DNA from 4 places in the Bradyrhizobium sp. AUGA SZCCT0105 genome. Region 3 is predicted to be linked to each of the others. Evidence: predicted binding sites of a transcription regulator. Region 3 holds the regulator's gene; each other region holds the start of a gene.

Region 1 (4,209 bases), on a different contig from region 3:
TGCCCGCGGTGGAATAGATCTCGGACGCAATCTCGGCTTCCGCCAGCGCATTGGCGACGGTGTAGGACTGGCCGAGCTTGCATTTGATCTGGACGAAGAAAGGAACCATCAAAGTCGTCTCCGGGGATTTCCGTGACTATAGGCCAAAAACGGGCGGCCAAGGCAAGGGGGCAAGGCAACGGGGCAACAAGGCCAACTCGCGGGTAAGTCAGGCGAACTTGCTGCCGATGGGCGGCCGGGCTAGGACAGGCCATGATCTTGTTCGTCATGATCTCATTCGTCCCAACCGCCGGTACCGCGCAATGACGCCGGTTGCGCTCACTATTGCCGGTTCGGATTCCTCGGGCGGGGCGGGCATCCAGGCCGACCTCAAGAGCTTTGCCGCGTTCGGGGTGTACGGCGCCTCCGCGATCACGGCGTTGACGGCGCAGAACACCACGGGGGTCAGCGGCATCCATCCGGTGCCCGCTTCGTTCGTCACGGCGCAGATCGATGCGGTGTTCTCCGACCTCGAAATCGGCGCGGTCAAGATCGGCATGGTGGCGCAGGTCGAGACCATCGCGGCGATTGCCGACGGGCTGAAGCGCTGGGCGCCGCGGCATGTCGTGCTGGATCCGGTGATGGTCGCAACCTCGGGCGATCGGCTGCTGGCGGCCGAGGCGGTCGATGCGCTGAAGACCATGCTGTTTCCGCTGGCCTCGCTGATCACGCCGAACCTGCCGGAAGCGGCGGCGCTGCTGAACGAGCCGGTCGCCTCGAACGAGGCCGACGTCGAGCGACAGGGCAGGCAATTGCTGGCGATGGGATGTCGCGCGGTGCTGGTCAAGGGCGGCCATGGGCACGGCGCGGAGAGCATCGACTATCTGATCGATGGCGAGCAAAGCATCGCGCTCGCGGCGCCGCGCATCGCAACCGCCAACACGCACGGCACTGGCTGCTCGCTGTCATCGGCGATCGCCGCCGGACTGGCGAAAGGCGAGGCGATGGAGACCGCCGTGCGCAACGGCAAGGCCTGGATCACGGATGCGATCGCCGCCGCCGATCGCTTCGCCGTCGGCCACGGCCACGGGCCGGTGCACCACTTCCACAAATATTACTGACGCTCTTGTAGCCCGGCTGAAGTTTGTAGCCCGGATGAAGCGCAGCGAGATCCGGGAACAGATCATCCGCGGACGCAAGACCCCGCATTACGCTGCGCTTCATCCGGGCTACGCATCCATCGCCTCTTTGAATGCGCATTGTTCCCCCCGCGATATGCAGGCAACACAACGCCTGTTCCGCACAGCCGCGTCCATCTATGTCGCCAGATTGTCGTACGCCGCTGTTATCCGCACTGGAGGGGCGTGCTGCTGATTCTCGTTAACTGTTAGTGAGGCCTTGGGTCGCGGGGATCGTCATCGCCTTGTCACAGGAATCTGTTAGGTGCACAGGCATGGGAAGTGACTCCTTGAGTGAAGAAAGCCCCGAGCGGCGCTTTCGCACTTTGTTTATCTCCGATGTACATCTCGGAGCCCGCGGTTCGCAAGCCGACCGCCTGTTGGACTTCCTCCGCTCCCACGATGCCGACACGATCTACCTCGTTGGTGATATTGTCGACGGCTGGGCGCTGAAGTCGAACTGGTACTGGCCGCAGACCCACAACGATTTCGTGCAGAAGATGCTGCGCAAGGCCCGCAAGGGCGCCAAGGTGATCTACGTCCCAGGCAACCACGACGAGTTCCTGCGCAAATATTATGGCACGCATTTCGGCGGCATCGACGTGGTGGAGAACACCGTTCACACCGGCGCCGACGGCAAGCGCTACCTCGTGATCCACGGCGACATCTTCGATCTCGTGGTGCAGAACGCGCGCTGGCTCGCCCATCTCGGCGACAAGGCCTACGACTTCGCGATCCAGATGAATCGCTTCGTCAACTTCTTCCGCAAGATGTTCGGCGTTCCCTACTGGTCGCTGTCGCAATGGGCCAAGCTGAAGGTCAAGAAGGCCGTGAACTATATCGGCGCGTTCGAGGCGACGCTGGCCGGCGAGGCGCGGCGTCATGGCTGTGACGGCGTGATCTGCGGCCACATCCACTACGCGACGATCCATGACGAGCACGGCATCCGCTACATGAATTGCGGCGACTGGGTGGAGAGCTGCACGGCGCTCGCCGAGCACGAGGACGGCCATTTCGAGATCATCACCTGGACCGACCCGGTGCGCCGGATCGCGCCAGTTCCGCGAGTGACGGCACGCGCTGCATGACGCATATCCTGGTCGCGACCGATGCGTGGCATCCCCAGGTCAACGGGGTTGTCCGCACGCTGACCATGATGGCAGAGGCGGCGAAATCGCTCGGCGTCGAGGTGAGCTTCCTGACGCCGGACGAGTTCCGCACCTTCGCGATGCCGAGCTATCGCGATCTCCGGCTGGCGCTGCCCTATCAGGCCAAGGTCGCAAGCCTGATCGAGGCTGCCAGGCCCGACAGCATCCATATCGCGACCGAAGGCCCGATCGGGCTGTCGGTTCGCCGCTATTGCCGCAAGCACGGCCTGCCGTTCACGACGAGCTTCCACACCCGCTTTCCCGAATACGTCTCGGCACGCACGCCGGTCCCGGAGGCCTGGGTGTGGCGTGCGCTGCGCTGGTTCCACAGGCCGAGCCGGGCAGTGATGGCCGCGACCCCGGCGCTGGCCGCCGAACTGCGCCAGCGCGGCTTCCGCAACGTGGTGCTGTGGTCGCGCGGCGTCGATACCGCGCTGTTCCACCCGCGCGATGTCGATCTCTGCCTGCCGCAGCCGGTCTATCTCAGCGTCGGCCGGGTGGCGGTGGAGAAGAACCTCGAGGCGTTCCTCGATCTCGATCTGCCCGGCACCAAGGTCGTGGTCGGCGACGGCCCGGCGCGGGCGGCGCTGGAGCGGAAATATCCGGAAGCCCTCTTCCTCGGTGCCCGCCATGGGGAAGAATTGGCCGAAATCTATGCCGCGGCCGATGTGTTCGTTTTCCCCAGCCGCACCGATACGTTCGGTTTGGTGCTGCTTGAAGCGCTGGCCAGCGGCCTGCCGGTTGCCGCTTTTCCGGTCACCGGTCCCCGCGACGTGATCGGCGCGGCGCCGGTCGGCGTGCTCGACGAGGATCTGCGCCACGCCTGTCTGGAGGCGCTCAGCATCCCGCGGCAGGCCTGCGTCGATTTCGCCGCGCTCCACACCTGGCAGGCGTCGGCCCGGGTGTTCATCGACCGCTGCATGAACGTCCGCCCCGCGGCGCCCGACGGCGAGGGCGAGGCGCTCGAATTCGGCGCCGAAGAGCACCATTTCGCCGCCCTGCCGGCGCCTCAGCCAAACTCACGCTAAAGCGTCTTGCCGGGTTACCCGCCGCCGCGATACAAATCGTGGATGACGGACATCACTCTCAATCCACTCGTCGCTGCCGCGGACATCGATGCCGCTGCAAGGGTGGTCGCGCCGTTCGCGGTGCGCACGCCGCTCCTGACTTTCCCCGTTCTCAACGAACGCGTCGGCACCCAGGTCTTCCTCAAGCCCGAGATGCTGCAACGGACCGGATCGTTCAAGTTCCGCGGCGCCTTCAACAAGCTCGCCTCGATTCCGCAGGACAAGCGGAGCGGGGGCGTCGTCGCGTTCTCCTCGGGCAACCACGCCCAGGGCGTCGCCGCGGCGGCAAAGATCCTCAACATGCAGGCGACCATCGTGATGCCTGCGGACTCGCCGATCACCAAGCGTGAGCGGACCAAGTCCTACGGCGCCGAGGTCGTGCTGTACGATCGCGATCGCGACGACCGCGAGGCGATCGCCAATGGCATCGCCAGCAAGCGTGGTGCGACATTGGTGCGCCCCTATGACGATCCCTTCGTGATCGCAGGCCAGGGTACTGCGGGCCGCGAGATCGCCGAGGACATGGCCGCGCTCGGGCTTGTGCCCGACATCGTGGTCGCGCCGGCTTCGGGCGGCGGGTTGATCGCAGGTGTCGCCACCGCCGTGAAGGCGAAGTATCCGCAGGCCCAGGTGATCGTCGCCGAGCCCGCGGGCTATGACGATCACGCTTTGTCGCTCAAGGTCGGCCATCGCGAGGCGCATCCGGTCGCGGCGCGCACCATCTGCGATGCACTGATGGCGATGATGCCGGGCGAGCTCACGTTTGCCATCAACAGCAAGCTGCTCGCGAATGGCGTCAGCGTCTCCGACGACGAGGTCGGTGCTGCCGTCGCCTTC
Region 2 (4,209 bases), on a different contig from region 3:
AGCCGCGCCACGATCGGGCCGCGCCGCTCGTCGCTCAGCCGTCCGGTCAGCGTCATGTGGAAGCGGAATTCCTCCATGACATAAGGATAGCCCCAGCGATCGAGATAGTCGCGCTGCCGCTCCGTGAGCCGTTCGGGCTTGCGCCGCGCGCGATCTTGCGGCGTCAGCGGCGCACGGAATGCGTCGAACTCGGTGACGCAATCGGCGGCAAGCCGTTGCAGATCATCCGAGCGGCGCGCCGGGATCACGGCAATGAAGCCGCTGATGGCATCGACAACAGGTTCGATCACCGGAATGCGCCGCGCGCGGCCGGCGAACGCAGCGCAGGCGTCGAGCAGCTCGGACTCGTTCCTGCCATAGGCAAGCGCAGTGGGTGCCTTCAGCGTGGCGTGAAAACCGTATTTGCGCGGGTCCTCCGTCACCTCGCGCCAGTCGGGCGCGACGCCATCGGAAAACGGCAGGTCGTCGCCCGACACGGCATCGTAGCCGAGCAGTGTCGAACCGAAGCGGTGCAGGGCGCTGTCGGGTGACGGCGCATAATAGATCGCGTAGCGCGGAGTGTTGGCCATGGCGGCAGAACAGGTCCTGACTATGCTGCCGCAACCGTTTTGCGCGGTGCGAGCGAATGAACGAGGCAGCTCGCGTCCGCCAGATGCGCCAGCCGTCCGGCTGATATCACGGCGACGATGCGCGGCCGCAGCGGCACCTTGTCGTCGACGACGATGATGTCGGCGCGGCGGCCGGCGGCGATCACGCCGCGATCGGCAAGCCCTGCCGCGCGTGCCGGTGCCGACGAGATCAGGTCCCAGGCCTTCGCAAGCGGCAGGATGCCGTCGGCGGCGAGGCGGAACGCGGCGAGCAGTTGCGCCGGATAATAGTAGTCCGACGCCAGCACCGAGCAGAGGCCCTGTGCGATCATGTCGGATGCCTTGGTCCAGCCGGTGTGGCTGCCGCCGCGCACCACGTTCGGCGCGCCGAACACGATGAAGTCGCCGGCGGCGGCGGCGTCGCGCGCGGTCTCCTCATTGACCGGGAATTCAGCGATCGTGGCGCCGAGCGCGCGAAACTCCTGGCGCATCGCCGGGCTGTTGTCGTCATGCGAGAGCATCCGAATGTTCGCCGCGCGCGCAGCGGCCGCCAGTCGCGCGATCGAGGCGGGTACCTCGGGACGGCGCGCCACGATCCGATCGAGCATGTCGTTGACGGCTTCGATGGAGAGCCCGGTGCGTTCGGCGAGCTGGTTGCGCTTCTTCGGCTTGACGTTGCTGTGGTCGTTGAAGGCGAACAGATCGATGCGGCCTTCGCTGAGCCATTGAATGATCTCGGCCTCGGCCTCGAGATTGTGGGTCTCGTGACGCAGGTGGAAGCGTGTATCGGCGGCGAGCTGCGGCCGCAGCGCCTCGATCGCGTCGAGCAGCTTGCGTGCATTCTCCGCACTGCGCAGGCCAGGCTCCCAGGACCAGGTCGTGCCATGGAACACGGTGGTGATGCCGTTGGCGATCGCCTGCCGGTCGCTGTCGATCAGCGCCACGTCGGTCGGGAAGTCGACGCCGGGGCGCGGCATCATCTGCCGCTCGAACGCATCGCCGTGCAGATCGATGATGCCGGGCAGCACCAAGAGGCCGCCGGCATTGATGTGGAGCGCGGCGCGGCCCTGTTCGGCGTCGAGTGCGCCGATGTCGCGGCCGGTAGTGCGCAGCGAGGTCTCGACCAACGCACCGTCAACCAGCGTGCGTCCGCCTTCAATGAAAATGTCCGTCACCTTACGGCGCTCCATTGCTTGCTCTGTGATTGGGATACGGCCTCGGCCTCATACTTGTCGAGGAATTCCTCGACCACGAGTTTGCGGAAGTCGGGCAGGACACGACGAAGTGTTTCGTGATCCCAGTCCCACCACGCGAGCGCTGTCAGGCGATCCGCTGCTGTCTCGGAGAAGCGCCGCTTCACCGGCCGCGCCGGATTACCGGCAACGATGGTGTAGGCGGGCACATCCTTGGTCACGATCGCGCCTGCAGCGACGACAGCGCCGGTTCCGACGTTCCGGCCCGGCAGCAGGATCGCGCCATGACCGATCCAGACGTCATGGCCGATATGCACGTGATGCGCACGTCGCCAGTTGAAGAAATCGGTGTCGTCGCTCTCACCGGGAAAATAGGCGCTGGCGCGGTAGGTGAAATGTGCCTGCGTCGCGCGATGCATCGGGTGGTTGCCGGGATTGATGCGGGTCATCGCCGCGATCGAGCAGAACTTGCCGATCGAGGTGTAGGTGATCTGGCTGTCGTTCACGACGTAGGAATAGTCGTCCATGCTGACTTCAAGCAGGATGGTGCGCGCGCCGACCTCGGTATATTTGCCGAGCTTGCTCTCGCGCACCGACGCAGTCGGGTCGATCGTCGGCACAACCGAGAGTGTTTTTCCGGCCATCAGGGCCTCCGCAAATCTTGTAAATCTTTGGCTTCCGGGGAGATGCGGGCTCGTCATCAGGATGCTTGATGACAACATCATGACGTTGCGATGACGTCAAACGAACGGCAGGGAAGGGGTGTGGACGATCGCCGCACTGCAACGCCACGTCACATAACTGTCAAGCACCGGGGATAGCGATGGCCCAACGCGACGCGGTTGGAGCATTGCATGCTGGTGGTGGAAGGTTTGACGTGCCGGTTCGGCACAAAAGCCGCAGTCGATAACGCATCCTTTTCGATCGCGCCGGGCAGCTTTGTCGGCGTGATCGGCCGCTCCGGTGCCGGCAAGTCGACGCTGCTGCGGATGATCAACCGTCTCGCCGATCCGACCTCCGGCCGTATCCTGTTCGAAGGCACTGACGTGACCGCGCTGCGCGGCAAGGCGCTGCGGCAGTGGCGGGCGCGCTCGGCGATGATCTTCCAGCAATTCAATCTCGTCGGCCGCCTCGATGTGCTGACCAACGTTCTGATGGGCCGGCTCGCCCAGATCCCGTCCTGGCGTTCGCTGGCGCAGGTCTGGCCGGAGCAGGACAGGGCGCTCGCGCTGTCCGCGCTCGAGCAGTTCGACATCGCCCAGCTCGCGGCGCAGCGCGCCGATCAGCTCTCCGGCGGCCAGCAGCAGCGGGTCGCGATTGCCCGCGCGCTGGTGCAGGAACCCGACATCATTCTTGCCGACGAGCCGATCGCCTCGCTCGATCCGCGCAACACCAAGATCGTGATGGACGCGCTGCTGCGCATCAACAAGCATTTCGGCATCACGGTGCTCTGCAACCTGCACTCCCTCGACCTGGCGCGAAGCTATTGCGACCGCCTGATCGGCATGGCGGCGGGGCGCGTGGTGTTCGACGGCGCCCCCGCGGCGCTCACCGACCATATTGCCCGCGAGCTCTACGACCTCGAGGCCAATGACGTCATGGGCGCGGCCCCGATGCCCGCGCCCGACGGCGCAACTGCTCCGGCGCTCGGCACCGCTGCCGCGGCCTGAGCGGCGCATTTTCGAAAAACAGGGCAACCGGGCATTTCGCCCGGCCAACAGGCGTAACTACCAAAGAGGGGTAACATGATCACTCGTCGCATCATTCTGGCCGGCGCCGCCGCGCTGGCGTTTGCAGGATCGGCTTCGGCCGAGGACTGGAAGACCAAGTATCCGGAGATCACCTTCGCGGTGATTCCCGCCGAGAACGGCTCCGGCGTTACCGAGCGCTACGGTCCGCTCACCGAGTATCTGTCGAAGGAACTCGGCATCAAGGTGACCCTGCGCGTCGCCAACGACTACGCGGCCGTCATCGAGGGCCAGCGCGCCGGCAACATCCACATCGGTTACTACGGCCCGGCGTCGTTCGCCCGCGCTCGCCTCACCGGCGTCAAGACCGACGCGTTCGTGATCGACGTCAATGCCGACGGTTCGAAGGGCTATTATTCGGTGTTCTACGTGCTCGCCAAGAGCCCGTACCAGAAGGTCGAAGACCTCAAGGGCAAGAATATCGGCCTGGTCGATCCCAACTCGACCTCCGGCAACAACATGCCGCGTTTCAAGCTGAACCAGATGGGGATCGATCCGGAGACCTACTTCTCCAAGGTCGTCTTCACCGGCAGCCACGAGAACGCCGTGCTGGCGCTGGCGCAGGGCACCGTCGACGTCGCCGCCAATTGGTGGAATGCCGACGACGATTCCAACCTGACCCGCATGCTCGCCAAGAACATGGTGAAGTCGAGCGACGGCACGCCGCTGAAGAAGGAGGAC
Region 3 (4,209 bases):
CCCTGCTGCGCATCTTCAACCGGATGTACGATCTCTATCCGGGCCAGCGCGCGGTCGGCCAGCTGATGCTGGACCAGACCAACATTCTCGATCCCAAGCTCGACCTCAATCTGCTCCGCGCGCGGGTCGGCATGGTGTTCCAGAAGCCGACGCCGTTCCCGATGACGATCTACGAGAACATCGCCTTCGGCATCCGCCTCTACGAAAAGATCTCGAAGTCCGAGATGGACGACCGGGTCGAGAAGGCGCTGCGCGGCGGCGCGCTGTGGAATGAGGTCAAGGACAAGCTGAACGCTTCCGGCCTGTCGCTCTCCGGCGGCCAGCAGCAGCGCCTGTGCATCGCGCGCACCGTGGCGGTGCGTCCCGAGGTGATCCTGTTCGACGAGCCGTGCTCGGCGCTCGATCCGATCTCGACCGCCAAGGTCGAGGAACTGATCCAGGAGCTCTCCGAAGACTACACGATCGCAATCGTCACCCACAACATGCAGCAGGCGGCGCGCGTCTCCGACAAGACCGCCTTCATGTATCTCGGTGAGCTGATCGAGTTCGACGACACCAACAAGATCTTCACCTCGCCGAGCGATCGACGCACCCAGGACTACATCACCGGCCGGTTCGGCTAGCGCATGGTCCGCAAAATTGGGTACCGGTTTTCCGACCGGATCATGCGAAACTGAGGACACCAAATCATGATCCCCGGGATCATGAGGGAGACAAGCGATGGCTTCTGAACATACCGCCAAGGCATTCGACAGCGACCTGCAGGAGTTGACCCGCCTGGTCGCCGAGATGGGCGGCCTCGTCGAGCGGATGATCACCGAGTCGGTCGACGCGCTGATCCGTCGCGACGTCGCGCTCGGCAAGCGCGTGGTCGCCGCGGACATCGAGATCGACAATCTGCAGCGCGTGATCGAAGAGCGCGCGGTGCTGACGATCGCCCGCCGCCAGCCGATGGCGATCGACCTGCGCGAAATCGTCAGCGCGATGCGCGTGGCCACCGACCTCGAGCGGATCGGCGACCTCGCCAAGAACATGGGCAAGCGCGTCGCGGCGCTGGAAAGCGATTTCCAGCCGCTGAAGCTGATCCGCGGCCTGGAGCACATGACCGACCTCGTGCTGTCGCAGGTCAAGTCGGTGCTCGACGCCTATGCCGCGCACGACCTGCCGGCGGCGATGAACGTCTGGAAGGGCGACGAGGAGGTCGATGCGATCTGCACCTCGCTGTTCCGCGAGTTGCTGACCTACATGATGGAGGATCCGCGCAACATCTCGTTCTGCATCCATCTGATGTTCTGCGCCAAGAACATCGAGCGGATCGGCGATCACGCCACCAACATCGCCGAAACCGTGTTCTACATGATCGAGGGCCAGCAGATCACCGACAAGCGCCCGAAGGGCGACATGACCAACTTTGCCACCACGGTGCCCGGTACCTAGGACATGATCCGCAGGCGCGGAGCCGGATTGTCTTCACGACAAGTCGTTTCCGCGGGGATTATGCTCAGGAAAGCAAGCGTTTCGGTTTGCGTCTGGGCAACGGATCATCACAGAGAGAGAACTTAAGCCGATGAGCGCACGCATTCTGGTAGTCGAAGACGAGGAAGCGCTGACGACACTGTTGCGCTACAACCTCGATGCGGAAGGCTACGATGTCGAGACGGTGGGGCGCGGCGACGATGCCGACACCCGCCTGAAGGAGCGCGTTCCCGACCTCGTGGTACTGGACTGGATGCTGCCGGGCCTGTCCGGCATCGAGCTGTGCCGCCGCCTGCGGGCGCGGCCCGAGACCAAGCAGCTTCCGATCATCATGCTGACCGCGCGCGGCGAGGAGAGCGAGCGCGTGCGCGGGCTTGCCACCGGCGCCGACGACTACATCGTCAAGCCGTTCTCGGTGCCGGAACTGCTGGCACGGGTGAAGGGCCTGCTGCGCCGTGCGAGCCCGGAGCGGCTTGCGACCGTGCTGACCTATGGCGACATCGAGCTCGACCGCGAAAAGCGCCGCGTGGCGCGCTCGGGACGTCCGATCGATCTCGGTCCGACCGAGTATCGGCTGCTCGAATTCTTCCTCGAGCATCCCGGCCGCGTGTTCAGCCGCGAGCAGCTGCTCGACAGCGTCTGGGGCCGCGACATCTATATCGATGAGCGTACCGTCGACGTGCATATCGGCCGCCTGCGCAAGCTGCTCAATCCGGGCCGCGAGCAGGATCCGATCCGCACCGTGCGCGGCGCCGGCTACGCGCTCGACGACCGCTTCGCGAAGGCCGAACCGCAGCCGTAAGGCTGGCCGACAATCGTAAACCACAACACGGCGTCGTCCCGGCGAACGCCGGGACCCATAAGCCGCGGCCGGCGCAATCGGCAAGCGGCCAGACGACTTTCTAACAACGCCCATTCGTGGTTATGGGTCCCGGCGTTCGCCGGGACGACGCCGGTGATGTGACGTAGCCCGGATGGAGCGAAGCGAAATCCAGAACTTCATTCTCCGCTTCAAACACCGCGCCGGATTACGCTTCGCTCCATCCGGGCTACGAGCCACAAAAAAATCCCCGCTTTCGCGGGGATTTGTTTTTACAGTCCAGGCAGTTTCCCGAGTGCTTACTTGATCTGTGGCTTCGCCGACGGCCGGCGGCGATCGGCGGCGGGCTGATAGGCGACGCGCGAGTGATGCGCGCAATAGGGCAGACCGGCGAGCGCCTTGCCGCCGCAGAAGAAGAATTCCGGGCTCGAGGGATCGCCGACCGGCCAATGGCAGGTGGCCTCGTTGAGCTCGAGCAGCGACAGCCGCTGGCTCATCGGCACCACGTTGTCGAAGGAGATCGGATCGGGCTCCATCTCGACCTCGAAGGCGTGCGCAAGCGCAGTGTTGCCGCGCGAGACCGGGCGCGCCACCCGCATCATGTGCTGGGCGGGGCGGGCCTTGCGCTGCCGCGGCGCGGCCGTGGAGGGGGCCTTGGCGCGGCCGGAGAGGCCGAGCCGATGTACTTTGCCGATCACGGCGTTTCGCGTCACATTGCCAAGTTCCGCCGCGATCTGGCTGGCCGAGAGGCCGGATTCCCAGAGCTTCTTCAGCTGCTCGACGCGATCGTCGGACCAGGTCAATACAGTCATCACATTCTTCCTTTCGCATGGCGCCGGCCACTCATCGGAGCGGCGCTGCGAGCCAATCTGGACAAATATCCCTGCGGCCAGAATCCCTTAGCCCTCGCCGGGCACGGTGTTGCGCCCGAACGTTTACGCGAGACACGAAGGCTACTTAGAGGGTCCAGTACTGCCGCACGAGATGTCGTACCCGACAGGCCAAACGCTACAATATGGCGTGACTCTGGCGCAAGAGTCCGCGGCCGTGCGTCCACATGTTCCCACAAAGTTAAGCATTGCTATGAGGCTTTTCCACCGCACCGGAATGCTCCGGATTGCGCCGGTTTCGCATTGCAGGAAGGCCGGCAAAGGCCGGCTCCTGGCGATTGACACTGACCGGCCGCCGCATAGAATGACCCGCACGTGCCGCCCGCAAAGGCGGCCGTTTTGTTTTCCGAAGCTGGCGGTTGCTGCGTAGGCGTCAAGGCGCGCGGCGATTGACGGCTTCAAACCGGCAGTGAACGCCATGACCAACGCCTCGTCGCATCTGCTCCCCGTCTTCGCCCGGGTCGATCTCGGCTTCGAGCGCGGCGAGGGCGCCTGGCTGATCGCAACCAATGGCGACCGCTATCTCGATTTCACCTCCGGTGTCGCGGTGAACGCGCTCGGGCATGCGCATCCGCATCTGGTCAAGGCGCTGCAGGAGCAGGCGACCAAGCTCTGGCACATGTCGAACCTGTTCAAGAGCCCGGACGGCGAGGTGCTTGCGGCGCGGCTGTGCGAGCAGAGCTTTGCCGACTTCGTGTTCTTCTGCAATTCCGGCGCGGAAGCGATGGAGGGCGTGATCAAGCTGGTCCGCCACCACCACTTCTCCAAGGGCCATCCCGAACGCTACCGCATCATCACCTTCGAAGGCGCCTTCCATGGCCGCACGCTGGGCACGCTGGCCGCGACCGGCTCGGCGAAATATCTCGAGGGCTTCGGCCCGCCGATGGACGGCTTCGACCAGGTGCCGCACGGCGACATCGAGGCGGTGAAGAAGGCGATCGGCCCGCACACGGCCGGCATCCTGATCGAGCCGGTGCAGGGCGAGGGCGGCGTGCGCTCGGCGCCGCAGGCGTTCTTCAAGGC
Region 4 (4,209 bases), on a different contig from region 3:
GCCTGGACGCATGATTCTGGGACCGGCGGCGAGGATCAACGCCGCGACGGCGATCGCTCGGCCTGCACCGATGCATCGAACACCGCGCGGCATGACGGGCTGAGCTGCTCGACCTGCGCCGCCATGCAATCCCTGATCCGGCCGCGATCCGGAATGTAGGCGCCGCACAGGCGGACCGCGTCACCCATGCAGGCTTGACGCTGCATGGATTCGTTCAGTCCGGACTGGGCCATGGCGGGCGCGATGGTTGCACCGAGAAGCACGAGGGCAAGACGAAGTTTCATGGATCACTCTCTCACTGGCAGGTTGAAGTGTTGGTCGAGGCTGGATGTCACGACAGCGGCTTGCGGCCGTTGCCGGCTGCGGGTTCGGCGTCGGCTTGCGACGGCGGAAGATGCAGAAGCGTTGCGATCGTCGTATCGAGCAGCTGCGTCCGCCCTGTCTCGGGATCGATCTCGGGCGCAAACCGGCCGAGCAGCATCGGAAAGGCCGGCGGCTGGTTGAGCGCCGCGTTGAGCAACGCAAAGAACAGCGCCGGATGGCTGCTGCGGATGATGCCCGCCGCGATGCCGGCCTCGAAGAGCTCGCGCGCGCTCTCATAGGCCGGACGCAGCAGCTTTTCGGTCACCATTGCGGAGCGCTCCGGCGCTTCCGCACCGTGGCGAACCACGAAGTCCCTCACCTGCGGATGCGAGGCATAGAACGTGGCGACGCGGATGATGAGATCGCGCAGCCGGTCGGCCAGCGAACGGCGCGTGTCGGTGGCGATGGTGTGCACCTCGGCCATCACAGGCTCCGCAAGCGTCACGATGCGGTCGAGGCAGGCCTCCCATAGCGCGGCCTTGTTGCCGAAGTGGACGCGCACGAGATTCGGCGCGACGCCCGCTGCCGCGGCGACGCTACGCAGGTCGGCGCCGTCGAAACCGAGGCTCGCAAAGGCCTCGGTCGCCGCGATCAGCAGCGCCTGGCGGCCGTCGGGCATGTCCTTGCTGCGGCGTCCCTTGGGCCGGGAGGCCGGCAGCGCGGCGGCAGTCGTCGTTCCAATCATCGCTCACCAAATATGTTCAGACGAACATATAAATTGGTAAGTCCGCATTTCAAGTTCGAGGCACGATCTAAAAGCGCATAACATTCAGGTAGATAGATGAAATGCCGCGAATGTGAGCGTGGCGGTCAACCGCCGAAGAAAAAGCCGGCGTCAACCGACGCCGGCTTCATGCCATTGAGCGGATCCGAAAGTGGGCAGCTCAGCTCTTGACGTCAGCAGCCCAGGTCTTCTCGATCTGCTTCACGACGCTGTCCGGCATCGGGATGTAGTCGAGCTCTTCCGCGCTCTTGGCGCCCTTGTCAAAGGCGAACTTGAAGAACTTGAGCGCTTCCTTCGAGGCCGCCTTGTCGGTCGCGTCCTTGTGCAACAGGATGAACGTCGAAGCGACGATCGGCCAGGACTTGTCGCCCGGCTGGTCGGTCAGGATCAGGTAGTAGCCGGGCGCGTTGGTCCAGTCGGCGTTCGACGCCGCAGCCTGGAACGCTTCGTTGGTCGGCTGAATGGTCTTGCCCGCCTTGTTGATCAACGCGGTGTAGGTCAGCTTGTTCTGCTTGGCGTAGGCATACTCGACATAGCCGATCGAGTTCTTGGCCTGCGCGATATTGCCCGCAACGCCTTCGTTGCCCTTGGCGCCGACGCCGACCGGCCATTCGACCGCGGTGCCGGAACCGATCTTGCTCTTCCAATCCGGGCTGACCTTGCTCAGATAGTCGGTGAAGTTGAAAGTCGTTCCCGAACCGTCGGCGCGATGAACCACCGAGATCGCCTCGGATGGCAGCTTGGCCTTCGGATTGAGCTTCTTGATCGCGGCGTCATCCCACTTGGTGATCTTGCCGAGGAAAATGTTGGCAAGCGTCGGACCGTCGAGAACCAGATCGCCGGCCTTCACGCCGTCGAGGTTCACCACCGGAACGATCGCCCCCATGATCATCGGCCACTGCGCAAGACCGTCCTTCTGCAACTGGTCGGACTTCAGCGGCGCGTCGGTGGCACCGAAGGTCACGGTGTTGGCTTCAATCTGCTTGATGCCGGCACCCGAACCGATCGACTGGTAATTCACGCCACTGCCTGAATCCTTCTTGTAGGCGTCGGCCCATTTGGAGAGGACAGGGAAGATAAATGTCGAACCGGCACCGGTGATGTCGGCTGCGAAGCTCGGCGTCGCCATAGCCACCAGACTGGCGGCCACGATTGTCTTGACGATTTTCATGTTGATCTCCGTGGAAACGCGAGAGGTCTCGCGCGCGCGATGCTCTCGTAAGCTGTCGCAACGTTTTTTCGGAGGCCCATGACGACGGGATGACAGTGGCCCCTGACCTTCGGCCTACGTCAAAAGTTCGGAACCGCACGGGATACCGCCTGTCGCGGTTCCCTTGAGTTTGACGGAGCGTCGCGCTGGAAGTTATTCCGCCTTGATGTTGGCCGACTTGACGATCGGCCACCACTTCTCGACCTCGGCGGCTTGATGGTCGCGCAGCGCGGCGGGGCTCTGTCTATCCGGTGACGGGATCTCCTGCCCGAGTTCGGCGAAGCGTTGCCGGACGACGGGCTCGGCGAGCGCCGACGTCACCGCCTTCGACAGAACAGATACGATATCGGCCGGCGTGCCCTTCGGCGCCCAGATGCCGTGCCAATAGGCGATGTAGAGACCCGGCAGTCCGGCTTCGTCGACGGTCGGAATATCGGGTGCCGATGCGAGCCGCGACGACGCTGTCACCGCAAAGGCCTTCACGGTCCCGCTCTTCACCTGCGGCAGCGAGTTGGAGGCCTGATCGAACATGATGTCGATATGCCCGGCCATCAGATCGTTCAGCGCGGGACCAGCGCCGCGATACGGCACGAAGGAGAAGTTCGTGTTCGTCAACTGCTGGAAGAACACGCCCGCGACATGCGCGCCCGAACCCGGGCCCGCGGTGCCGGCGGTGGCCTTGTCGCCATTGGTCTTGAGCCAGGCGATCAGCTCGTTCAGATTCTGCGCCGGCAGATCGGGCCGTCCGATGATGAGCTGCGGTCCGCTCGCGATCAGTGCAATCGGCGCGAATTCGCGCACGTCATATTGCAGCTGATAGATCGCGCCGTTGAGGCAATGCGTGCCCCAGTGCCCGATCGTGATCGTGGTGCCGTCCGGCGCCGCGCGCGAGGCGCGCAGGCCCGCGACAGTGCCGGAGGCGCCCGTGACATTCTCGATGATGACGGGATGGCCGAGCGTATTGCGCATATATTCGGCGAGGATCCGCGCCAGCACGTCGGTCGGCCCACCGGCGGCGAACGGCACGATCAAAGTGATGGGGCGCGCCATGGTCTCGGCGCGCGCGCGACGGGAAGCAAGCGGCAGCGTCGCCGCGCCGAGCGCGAGTTGCAGGAATGGCCGGCGAGACATGTTGGGCATGCGCGTTCCCCCTCATGCTCTCATAGAGCCGGCAGTGTCGCGCGGTCCAGCGTAAGACGTCAGAGACGTGATGTCCGCGTTTGAACGGCAAAGCTTGTCGTTGCGCGGCGTCGCCCGGCCGGCGCGTCGCCCAGATTGGGCCAATCCTGCAACCATGGGATGCCGGTCAGCCACGACCACGGTCATCGAACTCGCATGAAAGCGTCATCCCGCCGTCAATTGACCGCGACAAGTTGTCGCGGCCAGCGCAGGCGATTCCAAATTCACCGAAATCAAAGAGGGGCGAACTCATGAGTGGCTTTCGTGACTATTTCCTGTCAACTGCCGCGATCGCGGCAGCCATGCTGGCTTGCGGCGTCGCCGTCGCGCAAGCGGATGACGACAACGACCATTCGCAGCGACATGGCTACAAGCACGTCCTGCTGATCAGCGTCGACGGCATGCACGCCGTCGATTTGAAGCGTTGGGTCGAAAGCCGCCCCGGCGGCAACTTCGCCCAGCTCACCGGAAAGGGCGTCGTCTATCCGAACGCTTTGACCACCGCGCCATCCGACAGCTTTCCCGGCATGCTCGCGCAGGTCACGGGCGCCACGCCGAAGGGCGGCGGCCTGTTCTATGACGACAGCTATGACCGCACCGAATATCCGGCCAAGGCCTTCTACACCAGCCAGGGTCTTGCGGACCCCGGTTGCGTCGGCCCGGCGGGAACCGAGCTCACCAACTTCGAAGCGCTCGACAAGACCTACAATTACTCCAGCGGGCTGGTCGCCGA

The links. The regulator PhoB, encoded in region 3, activates phosphate uptake and scavenging genes when phosphate is short. The targets are predictions, from matches to a motif close to TGTCATNNANCTGTCAT.
Region 1: a site for PhoB is predicted at 1,393-1,409, ahead of JQ573_RS12140 (UDP-2,3-diacylglucosamine diphosphatase). Genes of this name have one in related genera too.
Region 2: a site for PhoB is predicted at 2,493-2,509, ahead of phnC (phosphonate ABC transporter ATP-binding protein). Genes of this name have one in related genera too.
Region 4: a site for PhoB is predicted at 2,337-2,353, ahead of pstS (phosphate ABC transporter substrate-binding protein PstS). Genes of this name have one in related genera too.

Annotation. Positions count from the first base shown of each region.
Region 1 is NZ_JAFCMK010000002.1:637,788-641,996, reverse strand. It holds gene JQ573_RS12150 (Lrp/AsnC ligand binding domain-containing protein) at 1-109, opposite strand, end outside; gene thiD (bifunctional hydroxymethylpyrimidine kinase/phosphomethylpyrimidine kinase) at 303-1,100, shown strand; gene JQ573_RS12140 (UDP-2,3-diacylglucosamine diphosphatase) at 1,433-2,245, shown strand; gene JQ573_RS12135 (glycosyltransferase family 1 protein) at 2,242-3,333, shown strand; gene JQ573_RS12130 (threonine/serine dehydratase) at 3,376-4,209, shown strand, end outside.
Region 2 is NZ_JAFCMK010000001.1:936,723-940,931, forward strand. It holds gene JQ573_RS04485 (DUF1045 domain-containing protein) at 1-569, opposite strand, end outside; gene JQ573_RS04490 (alpha-D-ribose 1-methylphosphonate 5-triphosphate diphosphatase) at 590-1,762, opposite strand; gene JQ573_RS04495 (chloramphenicol acetyltransferase) at 1,759-2,424, opposite strand; gene phnC (phosphonate ABC transporter ATP-binding protein) at 2,635-3,450, shown strand; gene phnD (phosphonate ABC transporter substrate-binding protein) at 3,526-4,209, shown strand, end outside.
Region 3 is NZ_JAFCMK010000008.1:323,662-327,870, reverse strand. It holds gene pstB (phosphate ABC transporter ATP-binding protein PstB) at 1-623, shown strand, start outside; gene phoU (phosphate signaling complex protein PhoU) at 721-1,437, shown strand; gene phoB (phosphate regulon transcriptional regulator PhoB) at 1,568-2,278, shown strand; gene JQ573_RS32555 (GcrA family cell cycle regulator) at 2,596-3,108, opposite strand; gene JQ573_RS32550 (aspartate aminotransferase family protein) at 3,605-4,209, shown strand, end outside.
Region 4 is NZ_JAFCMK010000004.1:173,710-177,918, reverse strand. It holds gene JQ573_RS20450 (hypothetical protein) at 36-284, opposite strand; gene JQ573_RS20445 (TetR/AcrR family transcriptional regulator) at 332-1,048, opposite strand; gene pstS (phosphate ABC transporter substrate-binding protein PstS) at 1,248-2,258, opposite strand; gene JQ573_RS20435 (tripartite tricarboxylate transporter substrate-binding protein) at 2,451-3,347, opposite strand; gene JQ573_RS20430 (alkaline phosphatase family protein) at 3,728-4,209, shown strand, end outside.